DNA from 2 places in the Mesorhizobium sp. M5C.F.Ca.ET.164.01.1.1 genome. Region 1 is predicted to be linked to the other one. Evidence: predicted binding sites of a transcription regulator. Region 1 holds the regulator's gene; the other holds the start of a gene.

What was found. Region 1 encodes LexA, which represses DNA repair genes until DNA is damaged. Its sites were predicted from a motif close to TGTTCNNNNTGTGTTCNG; they were not measured.
Region 2: the regulator LexA is predicted to act here: its motif matches at 5,360-5,377, upstream of EN807_RS04030 (YifB family Mg chelatase-like AAA ATPase).

The regions. Positions count from the first base shown of each region.
Region 1 covers NZ_SRTG01000007.1:222,635-231,733, reverse strand. The annotation lists gene trpC (indole-3-glycerol phosphate synthase TrpC) at 1-366, shown strand, start outside; gene moaC (cyclic pyranopterin monophosphate synthase MoaC) at 433-930, shown strand; gene glp (gephyrin-like molybdotransferase Glp) at 930-2,135, shown strand; gene lexA (transcriptional repressor LexA) at 2,240-2,977, shown strand; gene EN807_RS28095 (ComEC/Rec2 family competence protein) at 2,971-5,427, opposite strand; gene gltX (glutamate--tRNA ligase) at 5,530-6,954, shown strand; gene gltA (citrate synthase) at 7,137-8,465, shown strand; gene lpxB (lipid-A-disaccharide synthase) at 8,543-9,099, opposite strand, start outside.
Region 2 covers NZ_SRTG01000001.1:841,293-850,391, forward strand. The annotation lists gene EN807_RS04000 (D-alanine:D-lactate ligase-like protein) at 1-596, opposite strand, end outside; gene EN807_RS04005 (SMP-30/gluconolactonase/LRE family protein) at 753-1,634, opposite strand; gene EN807_RS04010 (2-dehydro-3-deoxy-6-phosphogalactonate aldolase) at 1,631-2,272, opposite strand; gene EN807_RS04015 (2-dehydro-3-deoxygalactonokinase) at 2,269-3,225, opposite strand; gene EN807_RS04020 (SDR family oxidoreductase) at 3,222-3,989, opposite strand; gene gshB (glutathione synthase) at 4,346-5,287, shown strand; gene EN807_RS04030 (YifB family Mg chelatase-like AAA ATPase) at 5,470-7,002, shown strand; gene EN807_RS04035 (hypothetical protein) at 7,004-7,231, shown strand; gene EN807_RS04045 (hypothetical protein) at 7,362-7,904, opposite strand; gene EN807_RS04050 (malate synthase G) at 8,212-9,099, opposite strand, start outside.

The sequences.
Region 1 (9,099 bases):
CTCGGCATGGACGCGCTGGTCGAAGTGCATGACGAGGCCGAGACGGAACGCGCGCTGAAACTGTCATCGCGGCTGATCGGCATCAACAACCGCAATCTCCGGACGTTCGAAACCAGCATCGAGACCTCGGAGCGGCTCGCGAAGATGGTGCCGGCAGACCGCCTGCTGGTCAGCGAGAGCGGTATTTTCTCGCACGAAGACTGCCGCAGGCTGGAAAAAAGCGGCATTGTTACCTTCCTCGTCGGCGAAAGCCTGATGCGGCAACAGGACGTGGCCACTGCGACCCACCTGCTTTTGACGGGCAAGGCGCCGGCTCATGCATCGGCCCGAAGATCGGATTCGATTTTTGGAGAGCACGATGCGTAGATTTAGAGGGTTAGAGCGTACTTTGTGCGTCCAAACGGACGCACGTCGCTCTAAGGCTGACTGACGATGACGGCCGCCCTCACCCATCTTGCCGCACAGGGTGAAGCCAACATGGTCGATGTCGGCGACAAGGCTGAGACGACGCGCACGGCGATCGCCCAGGGTCTTGTCTCGATGCTGCCGGAGACGCTGAAAATGATTCTCGACGGCGATGCCAAGAAGGGCGACGTGCTGGGCACGGCGCGCATCGCCGGCATCATGGCGGCCAAGAGGACGCATGAGCTGATCCCGCTCTGCCATCCGCTGCTGTTGACCAAGGTATCCGTTGACATCGAACCGGACGCGACGCTGCCAGGCCTGAAGGTCACGGCGCTAGCCCGCGTCACAGGTAAGACCGGCGTCGAGATGGAAGCGCTGACCGCCGTCTCGGTCGCCTGCCTGACCATCTATGACATGGCCAAGGCGGTCGACCGCGCCATGGTGATCTCGGGCATTAGGCTGGTGGAAAAGACCGGCGGCAAATCCGGCGACTACAAGGCGGACGCCAAGGGGGCAGGCCAATAATGGCACTGCTTCCGGTCGCCGAGGCGCTCGAGCGCCTGCTTGAGGATGCTGCGCCCTTGCAAGCTGAATGCGTCGCCCTTATGGACGCCGCCGACCGCGTGCTGGCGGAGCCGCTTCTGGCGCTCCGCACCCAGCCGCCGTTCGACGCGTCCGCCATGGACGGCTACGCCGTGCGGGCCGAGGACGTCGCGTTCGTGCCCGCAAGACTTTCGGTGATCGGCATGGCGCCAGCCGGACGCGGCTTTGCCGGAACAGTCGGCCCGGCGCAGGCCGTGCGCATCTTCACCGGCGCGCCGCTTCCTGCAGGCGCCGACACCATCGTCATCCAGGAGAATGCCAGGGATCTCGGCGGCGGCAGCGTCGAAGTGACCGCGTCGACGGTCGAAGGCCGCAACATCCGCCGCCTCGGGCTCGATTTCTCGAAGGGCGACGTTCTGCTGGAGAAAGGCCGCCCGCTTGATCCGGCGGCATTGTCGCTGGCGGCGTCGGCCAACCACCCGCAGGTCAGCGTGGTGAAACGGCCGCTGGTCGCCATCATCGCCACCGGCGACGAATTGCTGCCGCCGGGCAGCAACCTTGGCCCCGACCAGATCATCTCGTCCAATGCCTATGGCGTCGCCGCCGCGGCCCGCTCGGTCGGCGCCAGCGCGCTCGATCTCGGCATCGCCCCCGACCGCAAGGAGGCGATCGCCACGCTGGTGAAACAAGCGGTCGACGCAGGCGCCGACGTCATCGTCACGCTGGGCGGCGCCTCGGTCGGCGACCATGACCTGGTCCATGACGTGCTGACCGGTGAAGGCATGACGCTCGATTTCTGGAAAATCGCCATGCGGCCCGGCAAGCCGCTGATGTTCGGGCGGATGGGCGACATCCGCTGCATCGGCCTGCCTGGCAATCCGGTGGCGAGCCTGGTCTGCACGCAGCTCTTTCTGAAGCCGCTGCTTGCGCGGCTCGGCGGCCGCGCCTTCCGGCAGGACATGCGTCAGGCGCGGCTCGGCGCCGCCATGTCGGCCAACGATCTCAGGCAGGACTATGTACGCGCGGTGGTGAAGGAAGAAGCCGGCACGCCACTGGCAACCCCGTTCGGCATCCAGGATTCCTCGATGCTCAAAATGCTGGCCGACGCCAACGGGCTGATCGTGCGCGAGCCATTCGCTCCCCCAGCCGCGACGGGAGCCGCGTGCAGCGTGCTGATGCTACGCTGAACAAAACGTCAACACATTCATTAAACTTTAAACGGTTGCGGAACACAACTGGAACAGATAGTGTTTGTTCTGGGTTTGTTTTTCTGATTCTGTTGGGGGTTGCGATGCTGACACGCAAACAACATGAACTGCTGATGTTCATCCACGAGCGGCTGAAGGAAAGCGGCATTCCGCCCTCGTTCGACGAGATGAAGGAAGCGCTCGACCTCGCCTCCAAGTCGGGGATCCATCGGCTGATCACGGCGCTGGAGGAGCGCGGTTTCATTCGCCGCCTGCCTAACCGGGCCCGCGCGCTGGAGGTGCTGCGCCTGCCTGATTCGATCGCGCCCGGCCTCAATGCGGCGCGCAAATTCTCGCCAAGCGTCATTCAGGGCAGCCTTGGGCAGGGCAGCCTCGGACGACAGATCAAACCGGCGCCTTCGCGCCTGCCCGCGGCCGGCAATGACGACGACGTCGTTGCCACCATCTCCATACCGGTGATGGGCCGCATCGCTGCCGGTGTGCCGATCGACGCCATCCAGCACCAGACGCATTCGATCTCGGTACCACCGGACATGATCACCGGCGGCACGCACTACGCACTGGAGGTCAAGGGTGATTCGATGATCGAGGCCGGCATTTTCGACGGCGACACGGTCATCATCCGCAACGCCGACACCGCCCAGCCTGGCGAGATCATCGTCGCCTTGGTCGACGAGGAGGAAGCGACGCTGAAGCGGTTCCGCCGCAAGGGCGCCTCGATCGCACTGGAAGCCGCCAATCCGGCCTATGAGACGCGCATCTTCGGGCCGGACCGGGTCAAGGTGCAAGGCAAGCTCGTCGGACTGATCCGGCGTTACTGAGCGGCAGGCTTGTTGGGTTTCTCGGCCCTGCGGTATGGCGGCAAGCCCCTCGCCTCGCGCGAAAATCTCCGCTGCTCGTGCCAAGGCCTATATGGCTGTCTGACGGCAAAACGGATTTCTGCGCGCGTCGTCGCTGATAGCGGATCGAAGAAGACAGCGGCACTGCCCATGCGAGCGAGCTGCCGTTTGGTAACGACGAGAACCAGCGGATTGCGGCAGGGATCATAATAGGCTGTGGCATCGTCGATGACGATCAAATCCGCAAACGCACAGGCTGGCCGTGCGGTTTTGCGGTCGTCGGCGAGTGCGATGATCGCGCCGGACGGGTGCCGGGCGAGGCACAGGCCGGCAGTGCAGTAGAAGGGCGCTCCCGGCGGCAGGTCGGCCGGGTCGGCGATGTCGAACCGCACGTCTCCTTTTTCGAATGTCTCTGGCTCGACAATGGTCGCTGAAACCAGCGCATGTTTCCAGTTGTCGGTGGTGAATTCGTTCGAACGAACCCGGTTGACGGCAAGTTCGCCGCCGCCGATCGGCAGCGCCACCAGATGCGCATCTTCCGAAATCAGCACATCGGGGGTGCGCGTGTCGGAAATCGTCAGCAGGCCGGCGAGCGCAAAGGGAAGTGCCGCAAGCCGCAACCATGTCGTCGCCATCGTGGCGATGACCAGGGCGACCGTCACCAGCAGAACCGACTGCAACGAGATCAGCCCGACTGCATCGACCGGCGACCGCTCGGAAATCCATCCCGATATTGCGATCATGGCCGTCAGTCCCTTGCCCATCATGTAGAGGAAAGGTCCGTCGAAGCCGAAAGGCATTGCCAGAGCGCTGAGGACGGCCAGGAACATGACGACCGTGACGATTGGCATGACCGCCAGATTGGCGAACAGGCTAAGCGGCGATACGCGCTGGAAGTGCCAGATGGCGAAGAGCGCGGTGGCGCTGCCGGCAATGATGGAGGTCATTGCGATGGTACCTGTCCCAGCGGCGAGTTTTCGCGTGACGAAAGCGACCGGCGACCGTCGCTGTGGCGGCGCCGTGGCCCTGTCGGTACGATAGTCGGACCAGCCGGCATAGGCGCCCACGAGAGCAGCAGTCGCGGCGAAGGACATCTGGAAGCTTGGGCCGACCACCTCGTGCGGCGAAACGACGATGACGGCGATGGCAGAAATCGTCAGATTGCGCATGGTAAGTGCCGCTCGGTCGAACAGCACGGCGACAAGCATTACCGCCAGCATGATGAAGCTGCGTTCAGCCGCGACCACGATACCGGAAAAAATGAGATAGGCAGCGATGGAAAGGAGTGCGGCAGCAGCCGCATATTTTTTGACCGGCCGGCGTGACGAAAAATCGGGAAACAGCGCAAAGACGCCGCGCAGCAATCCCATGATCGTGCCGGCGACAAGCGCCATGTGCAGGCCGGAAATCGAGATGATGTGGTAGATGCCGGTGCGCCGCATCGATTCGTTTATCTCTTCGGGAATGCCGGCACGCACGCCGACCATCAGTGCGGCGGCAATCTCCCCCTCGGCGCCACCAATGCTGTCCCTGATATGGTCGGCAATGTTTTCGCGCGCCTTTTCGATCGAAGAAGAAAGGCGCGCGGCGAACGGCGCATCCTCGGAAACGACGATCTTCGGATTGCCGAGGAAAAAGCCACTGGCACCGATACCGGCGAAATAGCTGTCAAAGGAGAAGTCATAACTGTCCGGCCTAACCGGGCCAGTCGGAGGCAAAAGCCTCACATAACCAGTTGCCACCGAGCCTGCAGTCATCTCAGCGGGAATTTTGCGTGCCGAAACCCTGACACGTCCCGGTGCATAACGCAGTGTCGGCCGGGCGGTCGACATCACGTCGATGGTCAGTCTGATCCGGCCGTTCGCCATCTGATCGAGCCTAACGACACGGCCGGTGAGCTGGGTCTGGATTTCCGAACCGAGCATCTGCGTTCCCGCGCGCCAGGTTTCAACCTTGGCGGCGAGAACACCGAGTGCGCACAGCAACGCTGCCATGAAGCACAGATGCGTCTTGCGCCATGAGCGGGTGACAGCCGCACACAATGCCGTGAGGACCACGACGGCAATGGGCTGCGGAAAGTCCGGTTCGACGGCAAGCGAAAAATAGACGATCACCCCGCACGCCAGAAAAACCGGCACCAGCAGGAAGGCGACGCCGCGGTCGAGTTCCAGGCCGGCTGCCGAGGCCACGCTGTTGCGGATACCGGATGGTGAAAGATGGCTGAGCTGTCGGCGGAAACGAATGACAGGCCCGGGTTGTGGAGCCGGTATTGGCGCGGAGCGGTCCGGCGAAAGAGGCTGGGTGGCCGGGTGCGATGCAGGCAGCGAAGCGGGTAGCGGCTCGGCGTGAGGAACGTCGGCAAACAGCGATCGTTCGCTGACGCTTGTGATCGCGCCCTCGCTCTCGTCCTCGCCCCGGCCTGGTCCAGCCATCGGGTCTGCCCCTTGCGCCCTTGACCTCCTATGCTACATGAACGCGCGACGCGCGAAAGTCCGCGCAACCACATCCGTTTCCTGCGCTTGCCTGAGAGTTCCATGTCCGACAAGGTCGTCACCCGCTTTGCCCCCTCGCCCACCGGCTTCCTGCATATTGGCGGCGCGCGCACGGCGCTGTTCAACTGGCTGTATGCGAAACACACTGGCGGCAAGATGCTGCTGCGCATCGAGGACACCGATCGCGAGCGTTCGACCGATGAGGCAACCGCTGCCATTCTCGATGGGCTCGCCTGGCTCGGCCTCACCTGGGACGGCGAGCCGGTATCGCAGTTCGAGCGCGCGCCGCGCCACCGCGCGGTCGCCGAGGAGCTGGTGCGGCTCGGCAAAGCCTATTACTGCTATGCGACGCCGGCCGAGCTGGAGGCGATGCGCGAGAGCGCGCGTGCCAAGGGGCTGCCTCCTCGGTATGACGGCCGCTGGCGCGACCGCGACCCGTCGGAGGCGCCGGCCGGCGCCAAGGGCGCGATCCGCATCAAGGCGCCGGCCGGCGGCGAGACGGTGGTGCATGACCGCGTGCAGGGCGAAGTCCGCTTCCCCAACAAGGACCTCGACGATTTCATCATCCTGCGCTCGGACGGCAATCCGACCTATATGCATGCCGTCGTCGTCGACGACCATGACATGGGCATCACCCACATCATCCGCGGCGACGACCATCTGACCAATGCCGCCCGCCAGATGGTGATCTATCAAGCCATGAACTGGGACGTGCCGTCGATGTCGCATATCCCGCTGATCCATGGCGCCGACGGTGCCAAGCTGTCGAAGCGGCACGGTGCCCTAGGCGTTGAAGCCTATCGTGCCATGGGCTACCTGCCGGAGGCACTGCTCAACTACCTGGCGCGGCTCGGCTGGAGCCACGGCGACGACGAGATCATGTCGATCGCCGATATGATTGCCTGGTTCGACATCGGCGACGTCAACAAGGGGGCCGCCCGCTTCGACTTCGCCAAGCTCGAGGCGCTGAACGGCGTGCATATGCGCCGCATGAACGACGCCGAATTGCTCGATATCTTCATCGCCACTTTGCCCCATCTGGAAGGCGGCCCGGCGATCGCAGCGCGCCTCGACGACACGCGCAAGGCGCAGTTGCTCGCCGCCCTGCCCGGCTTAAAGGAGCGGACCAAGACACTGGTCGAGCTGGCCGACGGTGCCGCCTTCCTGTTTGCCGAGCGGCCGCTGCGGATCGACGAGAAGGCGGCGGCGCTGCTCGGCGGTGATGCGCGCGAGATCCTGCGGGGTGCTCATGCGGCGCTGAAGGCGATTTCAGGCGACTGGACGGCCGAAGCAGCGGAGGCTGCGATCCGGGAATATGCGGTGGCCGGCGGCCATAAGCTCGGCGCTGTGGCCCAACCCTTGCGCGCCGCGCTCACCGGCAAAAGCACCTCGCCGGGCGTGTTCGACGTGCTTGCCGTACTTGGCCGCGAGGAAAGCCTGGCGCGCGTCGCGGATCAAATCGATTAGCAAAACTGGCCCAAGAAGATTGGCATTGAAAGGTGGGTTTCGCAGTGCAACATTAGATCTTGGCCCAATTTGGCACGCAAATCCAATTGCGGGCGCAAACGCGCGAACTCCGGTGCTTTCGACGTGTTGCGTTGCAGATATTTCGCCTTTGCCGGCACTGAGAAAACCTAAAGGAGTTTGCAATGTCCGAAGCTGCGACAAAAATGGAATTTGGCGGCAAAACCCACGCGTCGACTGCGAAACTTGAATTCGGCGGCAAAACTCACGAGCTCAAGGTGCGAAGCGGCTCGGTCGGACCGGACGTCATCGATATCGGCTCGCTTTACAGCACCACCGGGGCGTTCACTTATGATCCCGGCTTCACTTCGACGGCAAGCTGCGAGTCGGAAATCACCTTCATCGATGGCGATGCCGGCATCCTTTTGCATCGCGGCTATCCGATCGACCAGTTGGCCGAGCATGGCGACTTCCTCGAGGTCTGCTACCTCTTGCTCTACGGCGAATTGCCGACCAAGGCGCAGAAGGACGATTTCGACTACCGGGTGACGCGCCACACCATGGTGCACGAGCAGATGTCGCGCTTCTTCACCGGCTTTCGCCGCGACGCGCACCCGATGGCGGTGATGTGCGGCGTGGTCGGCGCGCTGTCAGCCTTCTATCACGATTCCACCGACATCTCGGACCCCTACCAGCGCATGGTCGCGTCGATGCGGCTGATCGCCAAGATGCCGACGATCGCGGCGATGGCTTATAAGTACCACATCGGCCAGCCCTTCATTTACCCGAAGAACGAGCTGAATTTCGCGGCCAACTTCCTGCATATGTGCTTTGCCGTGCCGTGTGAGGAATACAAGATCAATCCGGTGCTGGCGCGTGCGATGGAGCGCATCTTCATCCTGCATGCCGATCACGAGCAGAACGCCTCGACCTCGACCGTTCGCCTCGCCGGCTCGTCGGGCGCCAACCCGTTTGCCTGCATCGCCGCCGGCATCGCCTGCCTGTGGGGACCGGCTCATGGCGGCGCCAACGAGGCGGCCTTGAACATGCTGGGCGAGATCGGCCATGTCGACCACATCCCGGAATTCATCGCCCGCGCCAAGGACAAGAACGATCCGTTCCGGTTGATGGGCTTCGGCCACCGCGTCTACAAGAACTACGATCCGCGCGCCAAGATCATGCAGAAGACCGCACATGAGGTTTTGGGCGAACTCGGCATCAAGGATGATCCGCTGCTCGACATCGCCATGGAACTGGAAAAGATCGCGCTGACCGACTCCTATTTCATCGAGAAGAAGCTTTATCCGAACGTCGATTTCTATTCCGGCATCACGCTGAAGGCGCTGGGCTTCCCCACCACCATGTTCACCGTGCTGTTCGCGGTCGCCCGTACCGTCGGCTGGATCGCGCAGTGGAAAGAGATGATCGAGGATCCGCACCAGAAGATCGGTCGCCCGCGCCAGCTCTATACAGGTGCGCCGGAACGCGACTACGTGCCGATTGCTAAACGGTGAATAGAAGAAGTGAGTAGTGAGTGGTAAATAGGAATTCCAGACGCCGAGCGGTGCTCTGCTATCTCACTACTCACTACTCACCCTTTGATGTATCTCATCACGACCCCCGCAGCGATATCGCCGGAAGGTTTGTCAACGGCCATGCGTCTGGCCACCTCGGCAAAACCGTCCTTCTGCCATGCGCGATAGGGGGTGTCGGAAAAAAGCGCCTCCAACTGCCGCGCCAGATAGTGCGGCCGCACATATTCGTTGTAGCTTTCCGGCACGATCGGGCGATCGGCGATGAGATTGGGCAATGCGGCGCTCCATACGGTGATCAGGCGCTGGGCAATCCGCATGACCGGATCGAGCCGGTAGCAGGAGATCATCGGCACGCCCGACAGCGCCAGTTCCAGCGACACCGTTCCCGATGCGATCAGTGCTGCATCGGCCTTGCCGAAGGCCTGCCATTTGCGTTCGGTATCAAGGATGATCTCCGGCTTCTCGTCCCAGCTTGCCACCGAAGCCCTGATCAGGTCGGCGACATGCGGCACCGTCGGCAACAGCAGGCGCAAGCGGTGTCCGCGTGCGCGTAGGATCGAGATCGTCTTGCCGAACGGGCCAACCAGCCGTCGCACCTCACCGCGACGCGAGC
Region 2 (9,099 bases), on a different contig from region 1:
TCGCGATAGGCGGCGAACACACGCCGGCTAAGTTCCAGCGCATGGCCGAGATCGGCACAGCGCGAGTCCGGCCAGATGCCGATCTTGGCGCCGAGCCGGTTCGGCTTGACAAACCAGCCTGCCGGCGAAGCCGGTGGCTCGACCAGCCAATGACCGTCGCGGGCCAGACCGGATTGCGGCACCGGCAGGCCGAGTGCACCGAGCACGGCGCCGGAGCGGAACTTGTTCTGGCACAGCGCAAACAGCGCGTCATCGGCACCGATCACCTTCAGGCCATTCAGCCGTGCCAAAGCAGGTGCGGCGCCACCGCGGAAATAGGCGACGCCGTCGGTCAGCGTCCAGACAAGCGTGGACTTTGGGCCCTCGACGGCGAGAGCGCTCGCGGCATCGTCGAGCGCCACTGGAACAAAGGACAGGCCGCGTGTCAGGCAGGCTGCGGCCAGCGCATCGAACTCAGAGGCGATGTCGGTCGATTGCGCCAGATAGGAGGCGATTTCGGCGGCGCGCGCCGCCACGTGGCCATCGGCGACCAGCCGGTCGAAGCAGGCCTTTTCCGGCTCATAGACAAGGATCAGCTTCGGCTTGCGGCTTGACATGAGATGAACGATTCCCGGGATGAACGGGTTCTGGCAGCGCGATTGCCTACCATCGCACGGCGAATGTATCAGGCCTTCGCGGAAAACCGACGTCAGCCGGACGCCTGCGCGACAGTGCCATGATCTTTTCCGAACCGAAGGTTCGCGATCATTGGTCTAGGCGATCAGCACGCGCGGCTCGAAGCGGCCGTTGACTGGAATGTCGAGCAGAAATGTCATGCCGGCTTGCGGGTCCAGCAGGCGCTGCTTCTCATCCTTGCCCGACCAGGCTGAAGTCACCGCCAGCCGGTCGGCCTTCCTGCCGACAAAGGCCGGGCAAGACGGTTGCGTCACCGGCATCGCGACCGAACGGATGAGCTTGCCATCAGGCCCGTAGGCTTCGATGACGCTGCCGCCCCAGCAGGCATTCCAAAGAACACCGTCGCGATCGAGCACCGAACCGTCGATATAGCCCTTGGCCTTGCGGTGATCGACGAAGATCTTCGGTTCGCCGACCGGCAGGCCGGTCGCTGGATTGCAGGCGACGCGCATCAACAGGCCGGTGCTGGTATCGGTGTAACAGGCGACCGTTCCGTCCTCGGAAAAGCAGATCGAGTTCGACACGGTGATGTCCGAATAGAGCCGACGCAGCTCCCCCTTGAAGAACCAATAGATCGAGCCGGCGGCCTTTTCCTCACCCTTGCCCATCGTGCCGACCCAGAAGGCGCCGCAGGGATGGACGCGCGAATCATTCGAGCGCGTCATCGGATTGTCGGCCTCGATCGCCGTGTGCAGCGTCATCTTGCCGGTCGCGACGTCGCGGACATGCAGGCCGGTTTCGGTAGCGATCAGTTGTCTGTTGTCATCGATCACGGCGATGGCGCTGGCCATCTGGCCAAGCTCGTGGATTTTGACCGCACCGCCGGAAAGGCGCTTCTCCAGAAGCTGGCCGTTGACGATGTCGAACCAGTAGAGCGTATCGGTGGCGGGGTCATAGCTCGGGCCTTCGCCGAGCTGGCAGACATGGTCGGAAAGAACAGAAACGATGGCTTCGTTCATCGCACTGCTCCAAACGCCGCATCCCAGGCGACGACTGCGGCCTGTGCTCGCGTTGCCACCTCATCCACGTTCATACCAGGCTTGAACAGGCTTGAGCCGAGGCCGAAGACGCTGACGCCAGCGGCTTTGTAGCCGGCAAAGTCCTTTTCTGACACACCGCCGACCGCGCCGACCAGCATATCGGAAGGCAAAACCGCGCGCATCGCAGCGATACCGGCGGCGCCAAGCACGCTGGCCGGGAAGAATTTCAGCGCCGAAGCGCCGAGCCGGATCGCCTGGAAGGCTTCGGTCGGCGTGAACACGCCGGGCATCGTCACCATGCCGTGATTCATCGCGCGACCCATGACCTCGGCATCGATGTTGGGGCTGACCAGCAGCCGCCCGCCGGCCTTTTGCAATCCGTCGACATCGGCCGGGGTCAGCACAGTCCCGGCGCCGACCAGTGCCGTCGCCGGCAGCGCCTCGACAATCCTCGCGATCGAGGAAAACGGGTCCGGCGAATTGAGCGGCACTTCGATCGCTTCGACACCGGCCTCGAAAATCGCCCGGCCAATGGCCACCGCCTCGTCCGGCCTGAGGCCGCGCAGGATAGCGACGAGGCCGCGCCCGAGCCTGGGAAAGGGTACGGTCTCGGTCATGCGGCAACTCCGCTTCCAGCAATCATGCCATTTTCGCGCGCCGCCTCGATCAGGCCGGCACGCACCGCCTCGTCGGCATCGATGGCTCTCACCGCAAGTCCGGCAAGGCCGAGCGCCTCCGTGTACAGCGCGCCGAGCGCGCCGGAAGCGACCAGCACGACCGACCCGCCTTTCCCATAGCGGCGGCTGGCCGAGGCGATCTCGCCGCCGATCAGCAGGCCGGACAGGCAAGCAGCGGCATCGTCGGGCTTCAGGTCCTGCAGCAGGCCTGCGGCGCGGATCGAGAACAGTCTCGACGTGACATCGCCGACGTCGGCAAGCGCTTGCTCGCACCAGCGCCGGAAAAACGGATTGCCTGGTGCAACCGGCTGAGGCTGCTCGCCCACCGAATGGCGCAGGATCGAATGCGCCGCCAGCACCGAAAACAGCTCGCCGGTCGGCCACGTGCCGAAACCGGCAACAGCGCCGTCCTCGACCAGAACCCATTTCGAATGGGTCCCGGGCATGCAGACGAGATGGCGGCCCTTTGCCGGCAAACCAGCGCCGGCAAGCTGCGTTTCCTCACCGCGCATGACGTCGGGTGCGTCGGCCTGGCGCTGGGCAAGCCCCGGCACGATGCGGATGTCGCGGCGCTGGCCGGGGATGCGCGCAGCGCCGGCAAGGATGGCGCCGATCGGCGCCGGCACGGTGACATAGGGCGCCTCCAGCCAGCCCTGGCGCGAGCCGGCCATGCCGCAGATGATGACAGGCATCGCTTCCGGCGCGCCCATCGCCGCCAGATGTCCTTCGAGGATGGTCGAAAACCCGGCGGCCTGCGCGGTAATCAGCCCGTCGTCGCCGCGACGCTCGGCAAGGACGTCTCCGGCCTCATCGACCAGCCAGACCCTGAGACGGGTGGTGCCCCAATCGACGGCGGCGACAGAAGGCGCCTTGCTCGGGAATCCTGGGCTCACAGGAGGCCCCCGTCGACGATCAGCATTTGCGCCGTCAGCATGCGCGAAGCGTCCGACGCGAGGAACAGCACCGTGCCGACAATGTCTTCCGGCTGCATCACCTGCTTGATGCATTGCTTGGCAACGTGGGCGGCGAGCGCCTGTTCGGTGACCCAGAGCTCCTTCTGCCGCTCGGTGATCACCCAGCCGGGTGCGATCGCATTGACGCGAATGCCGTCGGCGCCGAGCTTACCGGCAAGCCCCTTGGTCAGGCCGACAATCCCTGCCTTGGCGGCGGTATAGGCCGGCATATCGGGGTGATTGATGAGAAACGACGTGGACGTGAAGTTGATGATCGAGCCGCCGCCGGCGCGCTTCATGCCCGGCGCTACCGCCTGAGCGGAGAAGAAATGCGGACGCAGGTTGACCGCCTGGTTGTTGTCCCAGAATTCCACGGTGACGTCTTCCACTGCGTGGCGATCATCAAGTGCCGCATTGTTGACCAGCACCGTGACGTCGCCATGCGCTTCGGCCGCCTTGGCGGCTGAAGCCCGCAGCGCCTCGATATCGCGTATGTCTGTCTTGAGATAAAGGGGCCGGCGGCCGAGATCCTTCTCGATGCGATCGGCCAGCGCCAGGCTCGGGCGGTCGGCGATGTCGATGAAGGCGACCTTCGCTCCCTGGCGGGCAAAGCCCTCGCTCAGCGCCGCGCCGATGCCGGAGCCGCCGCCGGTGATCAGCACCGAGGCGCCTTCAAGGTCGGCAAAGCGTGCCGATGGCAGCATGATTTCTTCTCCGCAAAGTCAAAGTGCCATAGCGTCCCTTGCGAGTCCCAAAAGGACGCGCGGCGCTGTGGTCTGGCCGGCGCGCATCCTAGCCAGCCCGGTCGGGGGAGCAAGGGAGAAAAACCGATTCCCGAGGCTTATGTCAGACAAAAAGACGATCACGCCCCACTACGCGTCCTTGCAGCGGCGGCCAACCCCACGAAGGCATCGAGCGCACGCACAGCTCGCTTGGTCTGCAACTGACCGACAGACGCCCAGCTTGCAGCAGGCAATCATCAAAATGTCGCGATTGGCAGATGACCGGCGAGGTTGTACACGCAAGCACAGCTGCCCATCCGATCCGCCGGAGATCCGCCATGCCTCTGAAAATCGCCGTCCAGATGGACCACATCTCCACCGTCTCGATTGCCGGCGACACGTCTTTTGCGCTGTCGCTCGAAGCGCAGCGGCGCGGCCACCGGCTGTTTCATTATACGCCCGACCGGCTGTTGCTGTGCGGTGGCAAGGTGTTTGCCCGCATCGAGGAAATGCAAGTCCGCGATGAGAAGGACAATCACTATTCGCTCGGTGAAGAAGTCCGCACCGACCTGTCGGAGATGGACATCGTCCTGCTGAGGCAGGATCCGCCATTCGACATGAACTACATCACCACGACGCACATACTCGAGCGCATCCATCCCAAGACACTGGTGGTCAACGACCCGGCGTGGGTGCGCAACAGCCCGGAAAAGATCTTCGTCACCGAATTTCCCGACCTGATGCCGGAAACGCTGATCACCAAGGACCCGCTGGAGGTCGCCGCCTTCCGCAAGGAGTTCGGCGACATCATCGTCAAGCCGCTCTACGGCAATGGCGGCGCCGGCATCTTCCACCTGCACGAGGCCGACCGCAACCTTGCCTCGCTGCTCGAGATGTTCGGCCAGATGTTCCGCGAGCCCTATATCGTGCAGCGCTACCTGATGGAGGTGCGCAAGGGTGACAAGCGCATCATCCTGATCGACGGCGAGCCGGTCGGCGCCATCAACCGGGTGCCGGCCGAGCATGATTCACGCTCCAACATGCATGTCGGCGGCCGCGCCGAAAAAACCGAACTGACGGCGCGCGAACGCGAGATCTGCGCCCGCATCGGCCCGTCGCTGAAGGAGCGCGGTTTTATCCTCGTCGGTATCGACGTTATCGGCGACTACATGACCGAGATCAACGTGACGTCGCCGACCGGCATTCGCGAGGTGAAACGCTTCGGTGGCGCCGACATCGCCAGCCTGTTCTGGGACGCGGTTGAGAACAAACTCAAGTAGCGGCCATTGCTTGGCGAACAGCGTTTTTCCGACCGATAGCCGATGCAGCGCTATCGGAACGTAGCGTTCCATTGTTCCCGTAATGTTCTTGCCTTCGCCCAAAATCTATGGTTGTCTCTGGTAACGCCGTTCGCGGCATGATCGCATGGGCTTCGGGCGAGCTCATATCCGGGGGCAGAGAAATGGTTGCGCGGGTTCGTACGGTCGCTTTCCAGGGCATCGAGGCCGTGCCGGTCGACGTTCAGGTAATGATCGCGCCTGGCAAGGTCAACATGCATATCGTCGGCCTCGGCGACAAGGCGGTGGCTGAAAGCCGCGAGCGGGTGCAGGCGGCGCTGCATGCGTCGGGCCTGTCGATGCCGTCGAAGAAGGTTACCGTCAATCTGGCGCCGGCCGACCTGCCCAAGGAAGGCAGCCATTACGATTTGCCGATCGCGCTCGGTCTGATGGCGGCATTGGGGGCCATTCCGGGCGACATGCTGGCCGGCTATGTCGTGCTTGGCGAGCTGTCGCTCGACGGCACCATCGCCGCGGTGGCCGGCGCGCTGCCGGCGGCGATCGGCGCCAATGCCGAAGGCAAGGGCTTGATCTGTCCTTTCGCCTGCGGGCCGGAAGCGGCGTGGGCCGGCAAGGATTTCGACATTCTGGCGCCGCGCAGCCTGATCGCCATCGCCAATCATTTTCGCGGCACGCAGGTCCTGTCACGGCCGCAGGCCGGCATCCATGCCTCGGCGCGTGACCTGCCGGATCTGGCCGACATCAAGGGCCAGGAGACCGCCAAGCGGGCACTCGAAGTGGCGGCGGCCGGCGGTCACAATCTGCTGATGGTCGGACCGCCGGGTTCGGGAAAATCGATGCTGGCGCAGCGGCTGCCGTCGATCCTGCCGCCGCTGGCGCCGAGGGAATTGCTCGAAGTCTCGATGATCGCGTCGGTGGCCGGCGAACTCGGCGAAGGCAAGCTGACCGACCGGCGGCCGTTCCGCGCCCCGCACCATTCGGCCTCGATGGCGGCGATGGTCGGCGGCGGCCTGCGGGTGCGGCCGGGCGAGGCGTCGCTTGCCCATCACGGCGTGCTGTTCCTCGACGAGTTTCCCGAATTCTCGCCGCAGGCGCTCGACGCGCTGCGCCAGCCGCTGGAGACCGGCGACTGCATGATCGCCCGCGCCAACCATCGCGTCACCTATCCGGCGCGCATCCAGCTGGTCGCGGCGATGAACCCGTGCCGCTGCGGCATGGCCGGCGAGCCGGGCTATCGCTGCCTGCGCGGCGACCGTTGCCGCACCGACTACCAGGCGCGCATTTCCGGCCCGCTGCTCGACCGCATCGATCTCCGGATCGAGGTGCCGGCGGTCTCGGCCAGCGATCTGATCCGGCCGGACCGGGCGGAGAAAAGTGCCGCGGTGGCGCTGCGCGTCGCGCGCGCCCGGACAATCCAGCGCGAACGTTTCGAGCGGCTCGGCGCGACCACTGCCACCACCAACGCGCATTGCTCGCCCTCGGTCATCGAGGAGATCGCGATGCCGGATGCATCAGGCCTGTCGCTGCTCAGGGACGCCAGCGAAAAACTCGGCTTTTCCGCGCGCGCCTACCACCGGGTGCTGAAAGTGGCGCGAACGCTGGCCGATCTCGAGGCCAGCGAGACGGTCGGCCGCATCCATCTGGCCGAGGCGATTTCCTACCGCATGAGCTCGGAGCGAATGGCGCAGGCGGCGTAGAGTGCAATGTTCGGCGCCGGAAAGCTTGCCCGCCGAGCAGCCAGCAAGCCTATACATCGGTTCTGGGCTGCCGGGTCATCTCAAGGAGCTCGACGCGCAGTTGCTGCCTTCGGGAAGAGCGATCGTCGCCAGGTCGGCCAACCAGACGCCGTCGGCCGCCAGCCTGGCGATTTGCGCAGCGCATGTCGCCATCGGTTGCGCGGTGCCGCCGCTCGAAGCGGGTCTGTAACCAGCTGACCCACAATACGCGCGGATCGGCGTCGGTCAGCCTGCGGGCCGGAAGCGGCCCGGGCCGGCAAGGTATTCGACATTCCGGTGCTATGCAGCCTGACCGCAATCGCCAGTCATTTCCGCGGCGGCTACTTAACCGGGATCATGAGATGTGCGTAGGGAGTGCCCGCCCACATCACATATGGCCTGGACGTGTCAGGTTTGGGGTCAGCCGGATAGCCCTGCATCATGTCCGTTGCGTTGACGATCATCACGTGCGGTCCAGTCTCCACCCAATTGTTGCCTTCCTCAGGCTTCGTCGCATAAGGATCGGTGTTGCTGCCGTCGGTGCCACCGGCCAGCATATACATGAAGCCGACTTTGCCCTTGGGCGGTTCCTTTTTTCCCATCCACGCCATCGCCCATTCCATCGAGTTGGCATCGCCACACATTGGATCCGGGCCAGGCGTGGCCGGATTGTCCGGCATGCACCAGAAGCCGTTTGTGCCCTCGCGCAGCTTGCGCATTACGCCCTTCTCATCCATGGCGTGGATCGTAGCGCCGCTTGCTACAGCCGGGGGTGCGGCGGATTCAGCGCTCTTGATCATCGCAGCGTCGTCGGCGGCTGCGCCTTGCATCGCAAACAAACTGCCCGCCGCCAAAAGGGCGGCGACCGTCAGAAGCCGTTTCATGGCCATTCTCCGGTTTTTTGAGTTGATCTTGTGCATGATGTCGGACGCACGGCCTCCCAGAGCCGTTTGTCGGTGGTTAAATCGTAGCAGATCGCAGGCACCGGGACAACGGCGCGTTAGCGTCTACTAATATATGCCTACGACGTGCCTTCGGCCTGAGCACGGATAGGCGCACAATTTCTGCCCCACCTGGAAACATCCGAATGAGGTTAACCGTCAGTGGCGCATCTCAAACATGCAGCAGCACGGGACGATCTTCTATTTCGCGCCTCGTATCTTGAGACTGCGCCTTTGCAACGGCGGCCTGCTATCCAGCCCTTTCCTTCGCCTTCAGCTCCAGCCGCCGTGCATGCAGCACCGGCTCGGTGTAGCCGTTGGGCTGGACACGGCCCTTGAAGACCAGGTCGCAGGCGGCGAGGAAGGCGATCGACCTGTCGAAGTCGGGCGCCATCGGCTGATAGAGCGGATCGCCTGCGTTCTGGCGGTCGACGACGCCAGCCATGCGCTTCATCGTCTCCATCACCTGGTCTGAGGTGCACACGCCATGGTGCAGCCAGTTGGCGATATGCTGCGAGGAGATACGCAGCGTGGCGCGGTCCTCCATCAGGCCAACGTCATTGATGTCAGGCACTTTCGAGCAGCCGACGCCTTGGTCGATCCAACGAACGACATAGCCCAGAATGCCTTGCGCGTTGTTGTCGAGCTCCTTCTGGATTTCTTCTTGAGACCAGTTCGGCCGCGCCGCGACCAGCACCGACAGGATGTCATCGAGCTTTGCCTTCGGCCGGCTCTTCAGCGCCACTTGGACGGCGTGGACATCGACCTTGTGATAATGGGTGGCGTGCAGCGTCGCAGCCGTCGGCGACGGCACCCAGGCGGTGCTGGCGCCGGCCTTGGGGTGGGCGATCTTCTCCGCCAGCATCGCCGCCATAAGATCGGGCATCGCCCACATGCCCTTGCCGATCTGGGCGTGGCCGGCCAGTCCGCATTCCAGCCCGGTGTCGACGTTCCAGGCCTCATAAGCGGCAATCCAGGCGGCCTGCTTCATGTCGCCCTTGCGGATCATCGGGCCGGCTTCCATCGAGGTGTGGATCTCGTCGCCGGTGCGGTCAAGGAAGCCGGTGTTGATGAAGACGACGCGGTCTTTGGCGGCGCGGATCGCCTCCTTGAGGTTGACGGTGGTGCGCCGCTCCTC